4 regions of the Pseudomonas sp. 43A genome follow, and region 2 is predicted to be linked to each of the others. Evidence: riboswitches for the same ligand, from Rfam matches in the RefSeq annotation. Region 2 holds a riboswitch; each other region holds the start of a gene.
The links. A riboswitch is a leader RNA that binds a small molecule or an ion and turns the genes downstream of it on or off. The one in region 2 is predicted to bind cobalamin.
Positions count from the first base shown of each region.

Region 1: it holds a riboswitch for cobalamin, as region 2 does, so the genes downstream of both, HUW52_RS18345 (CbtB domain-containing protein) here and HUW52_RS19110 (ABC transporter substrate-binding protein) in region 2, are expected to answer to the same signal.
Region 3: it holds a riboswitch for cobalamin, as region 2 does, so the genes downstream of both, cobO (cob(I)yrinic acid a,c-diamide adenosyltransferase) here and HUW52_RS19110 (ABC transporter substrate-binding protein) in region 2, are expected to answer to the same signal.
Region 4: it holds a riboswitch for cobalamin, as region 2 does, so the genes downstream of both, HUW52_RS15190 (TonB-dependent siderophore receptor) here and HUW52_RS19110 (ABC transporter substrate-binding protein) in region 2, are expected to answer to the same signal.

Region 1 covers NZ_CP054880.1:4,204,711-4,207,913, forward strand. The annotation lists cobalamin riboswitch at 41-253, opposite strand; cobalamin riboswitch at 1,072-1,294, shown strand; gene HUW52_RS18345 (CbtB domain-containing protein) at 1,418-1,615, shown strand; gene HUW52_RS18350 (CbtA family protein) at 1,627-2,328, shown strand; gene HUW52_RS18355 (cobalamin biosynthesis protein) at 2,325-2,738, shown strand; gene cobM (precorrin-4 C(11)-methyltransferase) at 2,820-3,203, shown strand, end outside.
Region 2 covers NZ_CP054880.1:4,386,417-4,389,619, forward strand. The annotation lists gene HUW52_RS19105 (Ppx/GppA family phosphatase) at 1-868, shown strand, start outside; cobalamin riboswitch at 911-1,105, shown strand; gene HUW52_RS19110 (ABC transporter substrate-binding protein) at 1,249-2,262, shown strand; gene HUW52_RS19115 (iron ABC transporter permease) at 2,271-3,203, shown strand, end outside.
Region 3 covers NZ_CP054880.1:5,200,102-5,203,304, reverse strand. The annotation lists gene HUW52_RS22700 (sorbosone dehydrogenase family protein) at 1-473, opposite strand, end outside; gene HUW52_RS22695 (hypothetical protein) at 540-1,124, opposite strand; cobalamin riboswitch at 1,288-1,519, shown strand; gene cobO (cob(I)yrinic acid a,c-diamide adenosyltransferase) at 1,600-2,211, shown strand; gene HUW52_RS22685 (cobyrinate a,c-diamide synthase) at 2,208-3,203, shown strand, end outside.
Region 4 covers NZ_CP054880.1:3,480,160-3,483,362, forward strand. The annotation lists gene HUW52_RS15190 (TonB-dependent siderophore receptor) at 1-1,574, opposite strand, end outside; cobalamin riboswitch at 1,666-1,872, opposite strand; gene HUW52_RS15195 (LysR family transcriptional regulator) at 1,917-2,810, opposite strand; gene HUW52_RS15200 (zinc-binding alcohol dehydrogenase family protein) at 2,921-3,203, shown strand, end outside.

The DNA.
Region 1 (3,203 bases), 180 kb from region 2:
CGCCGGAAGCGTTCGCCACCGGATCACCCCGCCCGGTTGTAGTGAGAATCTGTGTCGAGGCAGGTCTCCTGGCTGACGGTGTTCAGGCGTGGGGCCTGGCGTTTGCTGCGCCTTCCCGCTGGCTCATAGATTGAGCTGGCAGTGGCGTGGCAGCGAACATCACCGTTCACAGTTGCGGGGGCAGCCGCGGCATTGACCGCGTTCCCTTCTTAGCTTCGGCGTGGGCCGAAGAACCTCGAAAGCGCAAGGCTACGCATGGTGTGGTTTTGGGTCAATGCTTTGGGGGTTTTGGATTGGGGGCATATCCGTTGCTGCGGGTGCTGCTTCTGGCGGTTTCGCTCTTACAGCGAGTCACCTTTTCCAAACGCCGAAAAGGTAACCCAAAAGGCTTTGCCCCGGCGTACGGCACTTCGCTGAGGCTCAGTGTTCCCTCGCTACGGTGTCCATCCGGGGGCATCGCCTACGGTTTGCTTCGCTGCACCTCCTCTCGATGAATGCGGCTGCGCCGCACGGCGCTGCGCGCCTAACCCCCGGATGAACACCTCCGCTCGGCCTGCCGAAGGGGCAAAAAAGCCAGATCAAAAGCCGGATCAAAAGCCCCTCACCCTAGCCCTCTCCCGGAGGGAGAGGGGACTGATCGAGTTGTTTGGGCGAGGGACGCCGACGTGCGATATCGCGTTGAACTCAGATTCTGAAAAGCTCACAAATCGGCTCCCTCTCCCTCGGGAGAGGGCTGGGGTGAGGGGCAGCAATAACGCAAATCAAAAGCCGAACACCCACGCTCTTCACCACTCAATAGGCCGAGTGTCAGCTCGCCTGCTCTTGATCTTGATCCACGGGCGACGTCGGAAGGCTTCGTTCCGGGATTGATCCGGGCGTGGGAGCGCAACCAAACACAGCGAGAGGAGGTGCAGCGAAGCAAACCGTAGGCGCTGCGCCCGGATCGATCCCGCAGCGAAGGAACTCCGAGCTTTAGCGAGCGGGCCGAACGTCAGGGCGGAACCCTAACAAGCCGTTACCGCAGCAACGGATCCACCCACAAAATTGACTAAAATCCCCGCCTCATGCTCTCCTACACAACTTGTTACGGGTGCCCTTCACAGGGTGAAACGGGAAACCGGTGAATCATGTGCTTTACTCAAGCCCATGTCAGTCCGGTGCTGCCCCCGCAACGGTAAGCGAGCGAAGCGTCAAAACCACTGTGCCAACAAGGCATGGGAAGGTGACGCTTGCAGGTCGGCCTGACGCCAACCCCTCGTGAGCCCGGAGACCGGCCCGCAACACACAGCCCGCACCTTGTGCGTCGCTGAACATAACAAACCCGCGGTGGGCGGGCGCTGTTCGAACCTCTGCGAGCCCGACCCGCAGGGGTTTTCATGCGCTCGATTCACCCACTGACATTCCAGAGGGAAGCGCCATGTCGATCATCAGCAGCACCGGCAGCAACACGGACAAAATTTCCAGCACCACCACCCTTAGCCAACGCCTGACCGCCGCGATCTTCGCGTCGATCCTCGGCGCCAGCCTGGTCTACTTCGCCGGTTTCTCGCACATCGAAGCGGTGCACAACGCCGCCCACGATACCCGCCACAGCGCCGCGTTCCCGTGCCACTGAGACCTGCCGACATGATCAAGCGTATTGCGCAAACCGCAGGTTTCACCGGTCTGCTGGCCGCCCTGCTCCTCACTCTGCTGCAAAGCTTCTGGGTCTCGCCGCTGATTCTGCAGGCGGAAACCTTCGAGAAAGCCGAACCGGTGGCTGAAGTTCACGAACACGCCGCCGGCACCGCTGCGCACACCCACGATGCTGAAGCCTGGGAACCGGAAGACGGTTGGCAGCGCGTGGTCTCGACCACGGGCGGCAATCTGGTGGTAGCCGTCGGTTTCGCCCTGATGCTCGCGGGCCTGTACACCCTGCGCGCCCCGACCAAAACCTCGCAAGGCCTGCTCTGGGGACTGGCCGGTTACGCCACATTCGTACTGGCACCGACGATGGGCCTGCCACCTGAATTGCCCGGCACCGCTGCGGCCGATCTGGCTTCGCGGCAGACGTGGTGGATCGGCACGGCCGCTTCGACCGCTGCCGGCCTGGCTCTCATCGTGTTCAGCCGTCACTGGCTGATGAAGATCCTCGGCGTGGCGATTCTTGCCGTACCGCACGTGATCGGCGCACCGCAGCCGGAAGTGCATTCGATGCTCGCACCCGAGGCATTGGAAGCGCAGTTCAAAATCGCTTCGCAGCTGACCAACGTCGCGTTCTGGCTGGCCCTGGGCCTGATCAGCGCCTGGTTGTTCCGCCGCAAAAACGCTGGCCAATACCACGCATGACCAATGACAGCGCAGCGCCGACCTTCGTGGTCGGCCTGGGCTGCCAGCGCGGCTGCCCGGCCAGCACGCTGCGCGCCTTGCTTGATCAGGCATTACAGGCACATCGCATTGAACTGGAAGCGGTCAAGGCGCTGGCCAGCATCGACTTGAAACGGGATGAACCCGGCCTACAGGAGCTGGCTGCCCAGTTAGCCTTGCCACTGCTGTATTTCAGCAGTGAAGAACTCGCCAGTTACCAGCAACGACTCAGTCACCATTCGCAAATCGCCTACGAACGAACCGGCTGCTACGGCGTTGCCGAGAGTGCTGCGCTGGCCCTCGCCGAACAGTTGATTCAGGCTCCGGCAAAACTGCTGATTTCCCGGCAAAAATACGCTCAGGCAACACTGGCATTGGCCGGCGCGGCGTAAAGTCCCGATAATCCCCGCCATTGATCATGAGCGTTGCTCATCTGCAACGCGGTCGTGCCCTCTTTTACTCAGGATTCAACGATGACTGTCTACTTCATCGGCGCCGGCCCCGGCGACCCGGAATTGATCACTATCAAAGGCCAGCGGCTGATCCGCAGCTGCCCGGTGATTATCTACGCAGGTTCGCTGGTGCCAGCGGCGGTGCTCGACGGCCATCAGGCCGAGACGGTGGTCAACAGCGCTGAATTGCATCTGGAGCAGATCATCGAACTTATCAAGACCGCGCATGCCAAGGGTCAGGATGTGGCGCGGGTGCACTCCGGCGATCCGAGTCTGTATGGCGCGATCGGTGAGCAGATCCGTTATCTGCGTGAGCTGAATATTCCATTCGAGATCATTCCCGGCGTGACTGCGACCGCAGCCTGTGCGGCATTGCTTGGGGCGGAGTTGACTCTGCCGGACGTG
Region 2 (3,203 bases):
CCAGTCAGTGCGCAGTCGAAAGGGCTTGCAGATTCAGGAAGTGAAAACCCTGCGCGAACCGGTGCGCCTCGCCGAGGGCTTTGACGGTGGTGCACTGGATGCACTGGCACTGGATCGCGGCTGGCAGGCATTGGCGCGGTTCGGCAAGAAGCTGCGCGGTTTCGAGGCCGGCCGGGTGCGCGCGGTGGCCACCAGCGCGGTGCGTGAAGCGGACAACGCGCAGCTGTTTCTCGCCAGTGCCGAACGGCATCTGGGCTTTCCCATCGATGTCATTTGCGGCCATGAAGAGGCGCGGCTGGTCTACGCCGGCGTGACCCACGCGTTGCCGAGCGCTGAAGACCTGCGCCTGGTGGTCGACATCGGCGGCGGTTCCACCGAGCTGATCCTCGGTCAGGGCGCGCAACCGTTGCTCACCGAAAGCATCGCCATCGGCAGCGGCACCTTGAGCACACGCTTTTTTCGCGGCGGCGACCTGTCCGCCGCTGCGTTACAGGAAGCCGAACGTTTCGCCATCCTGCAGTTTGAAAAAGTTGCCCGGCGCTACCGTGCTCAGGGCTGGCAGCAAACCATCGGCTCTTCCGGCACCGCGCGCATGCTCGCCAAAGTGCTCAAGGCCAATCGTCTCAACGACTTTGGCCAGGACGGCATCACCTACGGCGGGCTCCTACGCCTGTCGTTGCTTCTGCTGAAGGTGAACAACGTCCAGCAACTGAAACTGGCCGGGCTGCAACCTCATCGCCAGAGCATTCTGCCCGGTGGTCTGGTGTTGATGCTGGCCGCCTTCAAAGTGTTCGGTATCGCGCAGATGGTGCCGTCGGAACCGGGCCTGCGTTTAGGCGTGCTGCACGGTTTGATGAGCCAGCACTAATCCTCCCCACGGCAGATTCGTCTCCCCTTCAGCGGCTCGATCGACTACCATGCCGCCGTCGGTTCCCGAAGGGGACTAATAGGGAATCCGAGGTGCTTGCTCAGCACTGACCGGAACTGCCCCCGCAACTGTAGGTGCCGAGCCTGCTCCACGACTGCCACTGGGTAAATCCCGGGAAGGCCGGAGCCAGGCGATGACGCATCAGTCAGGAGACCTGCCGGCACAGTGACTACTAACCGGCGGGGTGTCCGGGAAGGACATCGTGCCGTGCGCGTCAACGCTTGATGCCCGGCCTTGCGCTGTTTTCCTGACCGCGTTCGATGGTGTGTTTCCAATCCGTACTCTCCCGCTCCGCGTACGGATTCCCCGGAGACTGCCTCATGCTGCTGCCCCGCGTTGCCACCTTCATCACCGGCCTGAGCCTTTGCACCCTGGCCCACGCGGCACCGACCGCTTACCCGCTGACGGTAGAAAACTGCGGCAGCACCCTCACCTTCCAGCACGCCCCGACGCGCACCGTGACCATCGGCCAGGCCGGCACGGAAATGCTTTACGCCATGGGCCTGAGCGACACAGTCGTCGGCACTTCGCTTTGGTTCAACAACGTGCTGGATAAATACAAGGCGCAGAACGACAAGATCGAGCGCCTGGCCGACAACGAACCGAGTTTCGAATCGGTGATCGGCAAGCGCCCGGAGTTGGTCGCCGTGGAGCTGGAATGGATGGTCGGCCCGCAAGGTGCGGTGGGCACTCGCGAGCAGTTTCATGAGCTGAAGATTCCAACCTACCTGCTGCCCTCCGATTGCGAAGCCAAGGACAACCTCGTCGGCGCCGACGGTACGCGGCTCGCACCGTTTCGCATCGAGACGATTTACAAGAGCGTAAGCCAACTGGCGCAGATCTTCGATGTGCAGGAGCGTGGCCAGCAGCTCAACGACGAGCTCAAGGCCAGCCTCGCCCATTCGATTGCCACCGCCCAAGGCAAACAGCTCAAGGATGCCAGCGCGCTGGTCTGGTTCTCCAGCGCACAAATGGACATCGAGCCATTCGTGGCCGGGCACAAAGGCATTCCCGATTTCATGCTCAGCACCCTCGGCGTGCGCAACGTGGTGGAGTCCGATGAAGAGTGGCCAACGGTCGGCTGGGAAACCATCGCCAAGGCTAATCCGACCTTCCTCGTCATCGCGCGCATGGATCGTCGACGCTTCCCCGCTGACGACTATGAAAAGAAACTCGCCTTCCTGCGCAGCGACCCGGTGACACGCAACATGGACGCGGTGAAACACAACCGCATCATCATTCTCGACGCCATGGCCATGCAGGCGAGCCTGCGCATGTTCGATGGCATCGAGCAACTGGCCACGGCCATCAACGGCTATGACCTGTCGCAATGAGTGCCAGCCTGATCCGCACGCTGTTGGCCTTGGCCACACTGTTGATTGCAGTGGTCGCCGGCGTGGCCATCGGGGAAACCTCGATTGAACCGGGCGTGGTCGTGCAAGTGCTGGCCAACAAGCTGTGGGGCGCCGGTTACGCACTCGACCCGATTGACGAAGGCATCGTCTGGAACTACCGCCTGACCCGCGCACTGGTCGCGGCGGCGTGTGGTGCCGGCCTGGCGACGTGCGGGGTGATTTTGCAGTCGCTGTTGCGCAACCCGTTGGCCGATCCGTATCTGCTGGGGATTTCTGCCGGGGCTTCGACCGGCGCGGTAATGGTCGCGCTGCTCGGGGTTGGCGCCGGAATGATCTCGCTGTCAGTCGGTGCCTTCGCCGGCGCGGTCACGGCGTTCGTGCTGGTGATTCTGCTGGCGCGAGTCAGCGGCTCGGCGAGCGGCACCGGGCAAATCATTCTCGCGGGGATCGCCGGCTCGCAGCTGTTCAACGCGCTCACGGCGTTTTTGATTACCCGCTCGGCCAGCTCCGAGCAGGCACGCGGGATCATGTTCTGGCTGCTGGGCAATCTCGGTGGCGTGCGTTGGCCGTCGGTGTGGTTGGCGGTGCCGGTGGCCGTGTTTGGGTTGGTCGTGTGTCTGTGGCATCGGCGGGCGCTGGATGCGTTCACCTTTGGCATGGACTCGGCGGCGTCTCTCGGTATTCCGGTGCGACGCGTGCAGATTCTGCTGATTGGCTGCGCGGCGCTGGTGACGGCAGTGATGGTGTCGATTGTCGGCTCGATCGGTTTTGTCGGACTGGTGATTCCCCACGCCGCGCGGCTGTTGCTTGGCACCGGTCACGCGCGGTTGCTGCCGGCCAGTGCGTTGGGCGGCGCGGTGTTTCTGATTGCCGCTGATGTGCTGTCGCGCACGTTGATCAAGGGCCAGGTGATTCCGGTC
Region 3 (3,203 bases), 810 kb from region 2:
ATGCCGAACGGCGAGTTGAGGTTCTGCAGAAACACCGTGCGTGTTTCCGCGACGCCATCATGATCGGCGTCACGCAGCAGGGTGATGCGGTTCGGACTCGGTACGCCAGCGCCAGCCTTGCCCATGACCTTTTTCATCACCCAGCCACGAATGCCGCTGCTGTCATCAGGCTTCGGCGGGGCGTTGGTTTCCGCCACCAGCACATCGCCATTGGGTAGCACATAGAGCCAGCGCGGATGATCGAGGCCTTCAGCGAAGGCTGCCACCTGAGTACCGGCCGCTGCGGTCGGTTTGCCGCCCGCGGGCCAGCCGATCGCCGGGGCGATGTTCACCGTCGGAATCAGGGTCTTGTTTGGTTCAGGTAATTTCGGTGACGGGCCGGTGCCGTCGGAGACTTGCAGGCTGGAGGTTTCACCGCAGGCGGCGAGACCTCCGGCGAAGGCGATGACAAAAACGAGCTGGGGCTTGCGCATTGCTGATCTTCCCTATGAATGCATTCCTAATCATAGAGGAGGGCGCAAGCCCGATGGTTCAACTGCTCAGCCGCGGGCTTCCTTGAACAGCACGGCAATGCCCGGGTGATAGTTGCCGGCTTCGCTGCGCAATTTGCGGTAGGCGTAGGGGAAATACCAGGCGACCGCGCAGGTGTGTTCCTTTTGCAGGTCGTCGACCATGTCTTGCAGCTCTTCGGGGCTGGCGCTGTGCTGGGCTTTTTGCGGCGCGACAAACAGGCAGCCGAGCTTGAGGTCGCTGGCATAACTGATGCGCTTGGCGTCGTTGGTGATGTCCAGCAGAGCTTGAGTCAGATTCAGGTTGGTGACCTTTGGCCAGCGCTGAGTGGCCTGGATAAAGGCGCGGTCTTCGGCACCGGCGAGAAACAGATCGGCGCGGGCATTGCGCTCGCCTTCTTCATTCTGTTTGCGCGTGGCAGTGTCATTCAAAGTGACCAGCTCAGCCATCCAGGCTGCGGCCGAGAGCAATCCGAGATTGGCTTTCTCGTCATGCCAGTAAGGCGTGTCGCTGTCGCCGCGCACGGCGTTGTAACGGTCGATACAGTCAAACCAGCGTTCAAGCACCGGGCGCAGGAATTCCAGGCGCGGGTTGCTGATGATCATGCCTTGCATCGTCATCATCCTTTATTGTTGTAGTGGGCTTTTCGGGAAAAGCATGGCTCTTTGATATCATTTGTATCAGTGTGGCACAAGATTGGCGTCAGATAATTGATCGACGGCAGTTATTCGCCCGCTGACCGCCTCTTTAATTGACGCTCCACCCCCAACCCTCTAACCTTCGCGGCTTGTTTCAGGTGCTCTGTGACCAGTGTCGACAGAGTGAAACAGGGAAGCCGGTGAGGGTTGTCTTCAAGCGAAGAGCCACCACGATCCCGGCGCTGCCCCCGCAACGGTAAATGAGTGAAAACTGCGCCTTGAGCCACTGCCTCGAAAGAAGCGGGAAGGCGCGCAGTCAGGCGAAACGCCGCTCATGAGCCCGGAGACCGGCCTGATCCATCCAGCGGCATCACGGTGGGCGATGCCAGGCTTTTTGCCGTCTATTCTTGTGCCTGCCCGCCGTTATCCAGCCCCAACGGAGAGCTCCCCCATGACTGATTCCCCCGAGCGCGACGAACGCCACCTGGCGCGTATGCAGCGCAAAAAAGCCGTGATCGATGAACGCATCGCCAACTCGCCCGATGAGTGCGGCCTGGTGCTGGTGCTGACCGGCAACGGCAAAGGTAAAAGCAGCTCGGCCTTCGGCATGCTCGCCCGCGCCATGGGCCACGGCATGCAGTGCGGTGTGGTGCAGTTCATCAAGGGCCGTAACAGCACCGGTGAGGAGTTGTTCTTCCGCCGCTTCCCAGAGCAGGTGCGTTTCCACGTGATGGGCGAAGGTTTCACCTGGGAAACCCAGGATCGTCAGCGCGACATCGCCGCCGCCGAAGCCGCGTGGGCCGTTTCCCGCGAACTGCTGCGCGATCCGTCGATCGGTCTGGTGGTGCTCGACGAACTCAACATCGCCCTCAAGCACGGTTATCTCGATCTCGATCAGGTGCTCAGCGATCTGCAGGCGCGTCCGCCGATGCAGCACGTAATCGTCACCGGTCGCGCGGCCAAGCCGGAAATGATCGAAATGGGCGACACCGTGACTGAAATGGGCATGCTCAAACACGCCTTCCAGGCCGGCATCAAAGCGCAGAAAGGCGTCGAACTTTGAATCAACCACGTCACTGCCCGGCGGTCCTCATCGCCGCGCCGGCCTCCGGTCAGGGCAAGACCACCGTCACCGCCGCGCTCGCCCGTTTGCATCGCAATCAGGGGCGCAAGGTGCGCGTGTTCAAATGCGGTCCGGACTTTCTCGACCCGATGATTCTCGAGCGCGCCAGCGGTGCGCCGGTGTATCAACTGGACATGTGGATGGTCGGCGAGCAGGAAAGTCGTCGCCTGTTGTGGGAAGCCGCCAATGAGGCGGATCTGATTCTGATCGAAGGCGTGATGGGCCTGTTCGACGGCACGCCTTCCAGCGCCGATCTGGCGCGGCACTTCGGTGTGCCGGTGCTCGGTGTGATCGACGGCACGGCGATGGCGCAGACCTTTGGTGCGCTGGCGCTGGGCCTGGCGAAGTATCAACCGGATTTGCCATTTGCCGGCGTGTTGGCCAATCGTGTCGGCACCTTGCGCCATGCGCAATTGCTCGAAGGCAGTCTCACGGAAGGTCTGCGTTGGTACGGCGCGTTGTCCCGCGAGACTGGCATCGAACTGCCGAGCCGCCATCTCGGTCTGGTGCAGGCCAGCGAACTGAATGACCTGGATGTGCGTCTCGACGCCGCTGCCGACGCACTGGCCAGCAGTTGCGAGGTAGCGCTGCCACCGGCCGTGGAGTTCGCCGCGCCTGACGTCATCGCTGTCGAGCCGCTGCTGAAGGGTGTGCGCATTGCCGTTGCGCGTGATGAGGCGTTTGCCTTCACCTATGGAGCGAGTCTCGATCTGTTGCGCGCGATGGGCGCCGAGCTGAGTTTCTTCTCGCCGATTCGCGATACGCAATTACCTGAAGCGGACAGCTTGTATCTGCCCGGTGGTTATCCGGAACTGCATCACGTTGCGTTGTCGCAAAACACCGCGATGGTTGAGGCGATCCGTGCGCATCATGCGGCGGGGAAACCGTTGCTCGCTGAATGTGGCGGGATGCTTTATTTGCTCGACTCGCTG
Region 4 (3,203 bases), 910 kb from region 2:
TGATCGTTGAGCGCCAGTTTCGCGTCAGCCTCGAAACCGCGCATGCGCACCAGGCCTTCACCGTTGACCCACTGAATGCCGTCGAGGGTGATCAGGTCGTCGATCTTGCGTTTGAACAGGGTCACGCTGGCGCTGAATTCGCGATCCAGCAGAAAGCCTTTGTAGTCGACACCCAGTTCCGCGTTGCGGCTTTTTTCCGGTTTGAGATTACGGTTGCCGATCTCATCGCCCGGTTCGTTGACGAACAGCTGCTCGGCGTTCGGCAGTTTGTAGGCGCTGCCGTATTGGCCACGCACGGACCAGTTGTCGGTGAGGTCATACAGCGAAGTGAGCATGCCGACCGTGGCACCGTCGCCGCCGCTCATGGCTTCGTGGCGAACGCCAATGCTCGGGTGCCAGTTCGGCAGCGCGTCGATCTGCGGGCGCAATTGCGTGTAGACGGCGTGGGCTTCGGCCTTGTCGTTGTCGATGATCAACACATCGTCCTGACCCTTGAACCATTGGTTGTCGCTGCCGAACACCAACACATGTCCGCCGGGTAGTTTCGCTTTGCCTTCGGCCTGCACGCCCCAGTCGGTAAAGCCCCAATAGTCGTTGTGGTTGATGACTCTGGTGCCGCCGCCGGCGACGTTGTTGACGCGCGTGTAGCGGGTGTCCCAGTCGTTGATATGACCTTTGACGAAATAGCTCAGGCGCTCGTTGATGTTCTGCTCGAAGGTCGCCGTGGCGATCTGCTGCACGCGATCGTTGGTGGTCGTGTGATTGTCGACCGGGCGGGCGAAATCGAGGTTGGCGTCGGCATATTGGTAGAACAGTTCCAGCCGCGAATCATCGCCGAACGACTGAATGGCCTTGCCGCCGAAGGTGGTGACTTCGTAGGCACGGTTCTTCTCGCTGACGTTTTTCATGTCGCGGTTGCGATACGGCTGGTAACCGTCGGAGACATTGTGGCTGACGTACGCCAGCAGGCCGAGATCGCCGAAACCGTTGGTGAAGATATTCTCGACCCGCGCGTCTTCGCTGGTGCCGCCGAAACTGTCGACGCCCAGATTCACTTCACCGGAGGCTTTGCGCGACTGCGGGCTGCGGGTGACGATGTTGATCACACCGGAAACGGCTTGGGTGCCGAACAACAGGCTCTGGCCACCTTTGAGCACTTCGATGCGTTCGATGGCGTTGGCCGGCAGGGTGTCCAGATAGAGGCCGCCGTACAGGCGATTGTTCAGGCGTACGCCGTCGAGCAGGATCAGCGTGTCGTCATTGCGCCCGCCGAGCAGCGAATAGGTGCCGTAATCGAACGGACCGTTTTTCGGCGCGACGTAAAGGCCGGGAATGAACATCTGCATGACGCGGCTGACATCGGCGCTGGGGCCGGCGCGCTCGATCTGCTCGCGGCTGACGATTTCGACTTTGCTGCCGAACTTCGCCATGTCGGCGACGGTGGTGGATTCCACGGACGGTGCAGAAACGATTTGCTGATTGAGTTCCAGCGGCGCGTCGTCGGCCAGCAGCAACGGGCTGAACAGGCAGCCAAGCAATAGAGATGGAGCAGAAGTGTTGAAAGGTCGAATCATTGTCTTCTCGAAAAGGATCTTCGCAGAAGAGCATGCAGGAGAAGGCATCGCGCACAGCCAATACCGGCCCATGCCCGCCCACCGCAGGATTTTGCCAAACGAAATTTCAGGCCGGTCTCCGGGCTCGCGCGTATCGAGGCTTTCACCTTCCCATGGCCGAGTGGCCACAGTGGTGTATCGAAAGCATCACGCGCATACCGTTGCGGGGGCAGCACCGGACTTGTTCGAAAAGAACGTACCGGTTTCCCGTTTCACCCCATGCACGGCGGCAGGGGGCACCTGAAACAGGGCGGCATCTGAACATCCGACGGGCGGTTCGTCAATGTGGCAACACCGGGGGGGCTATTGGATGCGTTCCAGAGCGGCAAACTGGCCACTCAACCACGTATAAAGCTGAGACACCGCCGGGGTGATCTGCTTGCGATGCGGACACACCAGACTCAACGGTGAGGCATTGCCGGGGAAATCCTTCAGCAGCACGATCAGTCGCCCTGCGATCACGTCTGCACTGACGTCCAGCCAGGATTTGTTGGCGATGCCTTCGCCGCTCAACGCCCAGCGGCGCACGACGTCGGCGTCGTCGCTGAACATCGGTCCCGAGACCTGGATCGTTTCACTGCCAAGGCTCCACTTGTCGTAGACCCGGCCACCTTGCTGGTAGAGCAGGCAAGGGTGGTTGTGCAGATCGTCCGGTGTTTGCGGGTATCCGTGGCGCTCCACGTATTCCGGTGCCGCGACCAGCACCCGCCGGTTCCACGGTGCCAGCGGCAGCGCCACGTAGTTGGCATCTTCATTCGAGCCGTATCGAATCGCCACGTCTACCGGGTCGCGAAACAAGTCTGCGATCTGGTCCGACAGAGAAAATCGCAAGGTCAGTTCCGGGTGCTGGCGGCGAAACAGCGTAAGCCACGGCAGCAAAATGTTGCGCCCCAGATCTGACGGCGCCGTCACTTGCAGCACGCCGCGCAACGTGGCGTTTTCACCGCGCAGGTTTTCCTTGCCTTGCTTTAGCGCCTCCAGCACCGAGTGGGCGGTGGGCAAGTATTGCTCGCCCTCGGCGGTTAATCGCAGGCTGCGGGTGGTGCGCGCAAACAGGCGCACGTCGAGTTCACGCTCCAGACGCTTGATCGCCGCGGCAACCTGACCGGGCAATAAATCGGCCTCAAGGGCGGCAGCGGTGAAGCTGCCCAGCGCGGCGCTGCGGGTGAACAAACCAAGATCATCAATGCGGATCATTTTCACTCCTGCAGTGAAAGTGTTGGCCCATTCTGCTGGTTTTTCTTTGTGCCTGGGAAGTCGAAGATGGCAGCAAGTGAGCACATCAGCTCTTCAGACAGCGAGTTTCCATGAAAGCCATCACCTTCACCCAACACGCTTTACCCATTGAAGATCCGCAATCGTTGCAGGACATCGACCTGCCGGTGCCGACTCCCGGCCCACGGGATTTGCTCGTGGAAGTTCGTGCGGTGTCGGTCAACCCGGTCGATACCAAAGTGCGCGCGGGCACTTTCACCAAGGAACCGAAAATCCTCGGCTGGGATGCCGCCGGTATCGTCCGCGAGGTCGGCGCTGAAGTGACACTGTTTCAGCCTGGCGACGAAGTGTTCTACGCAGGCTCCCTTGCCCGTA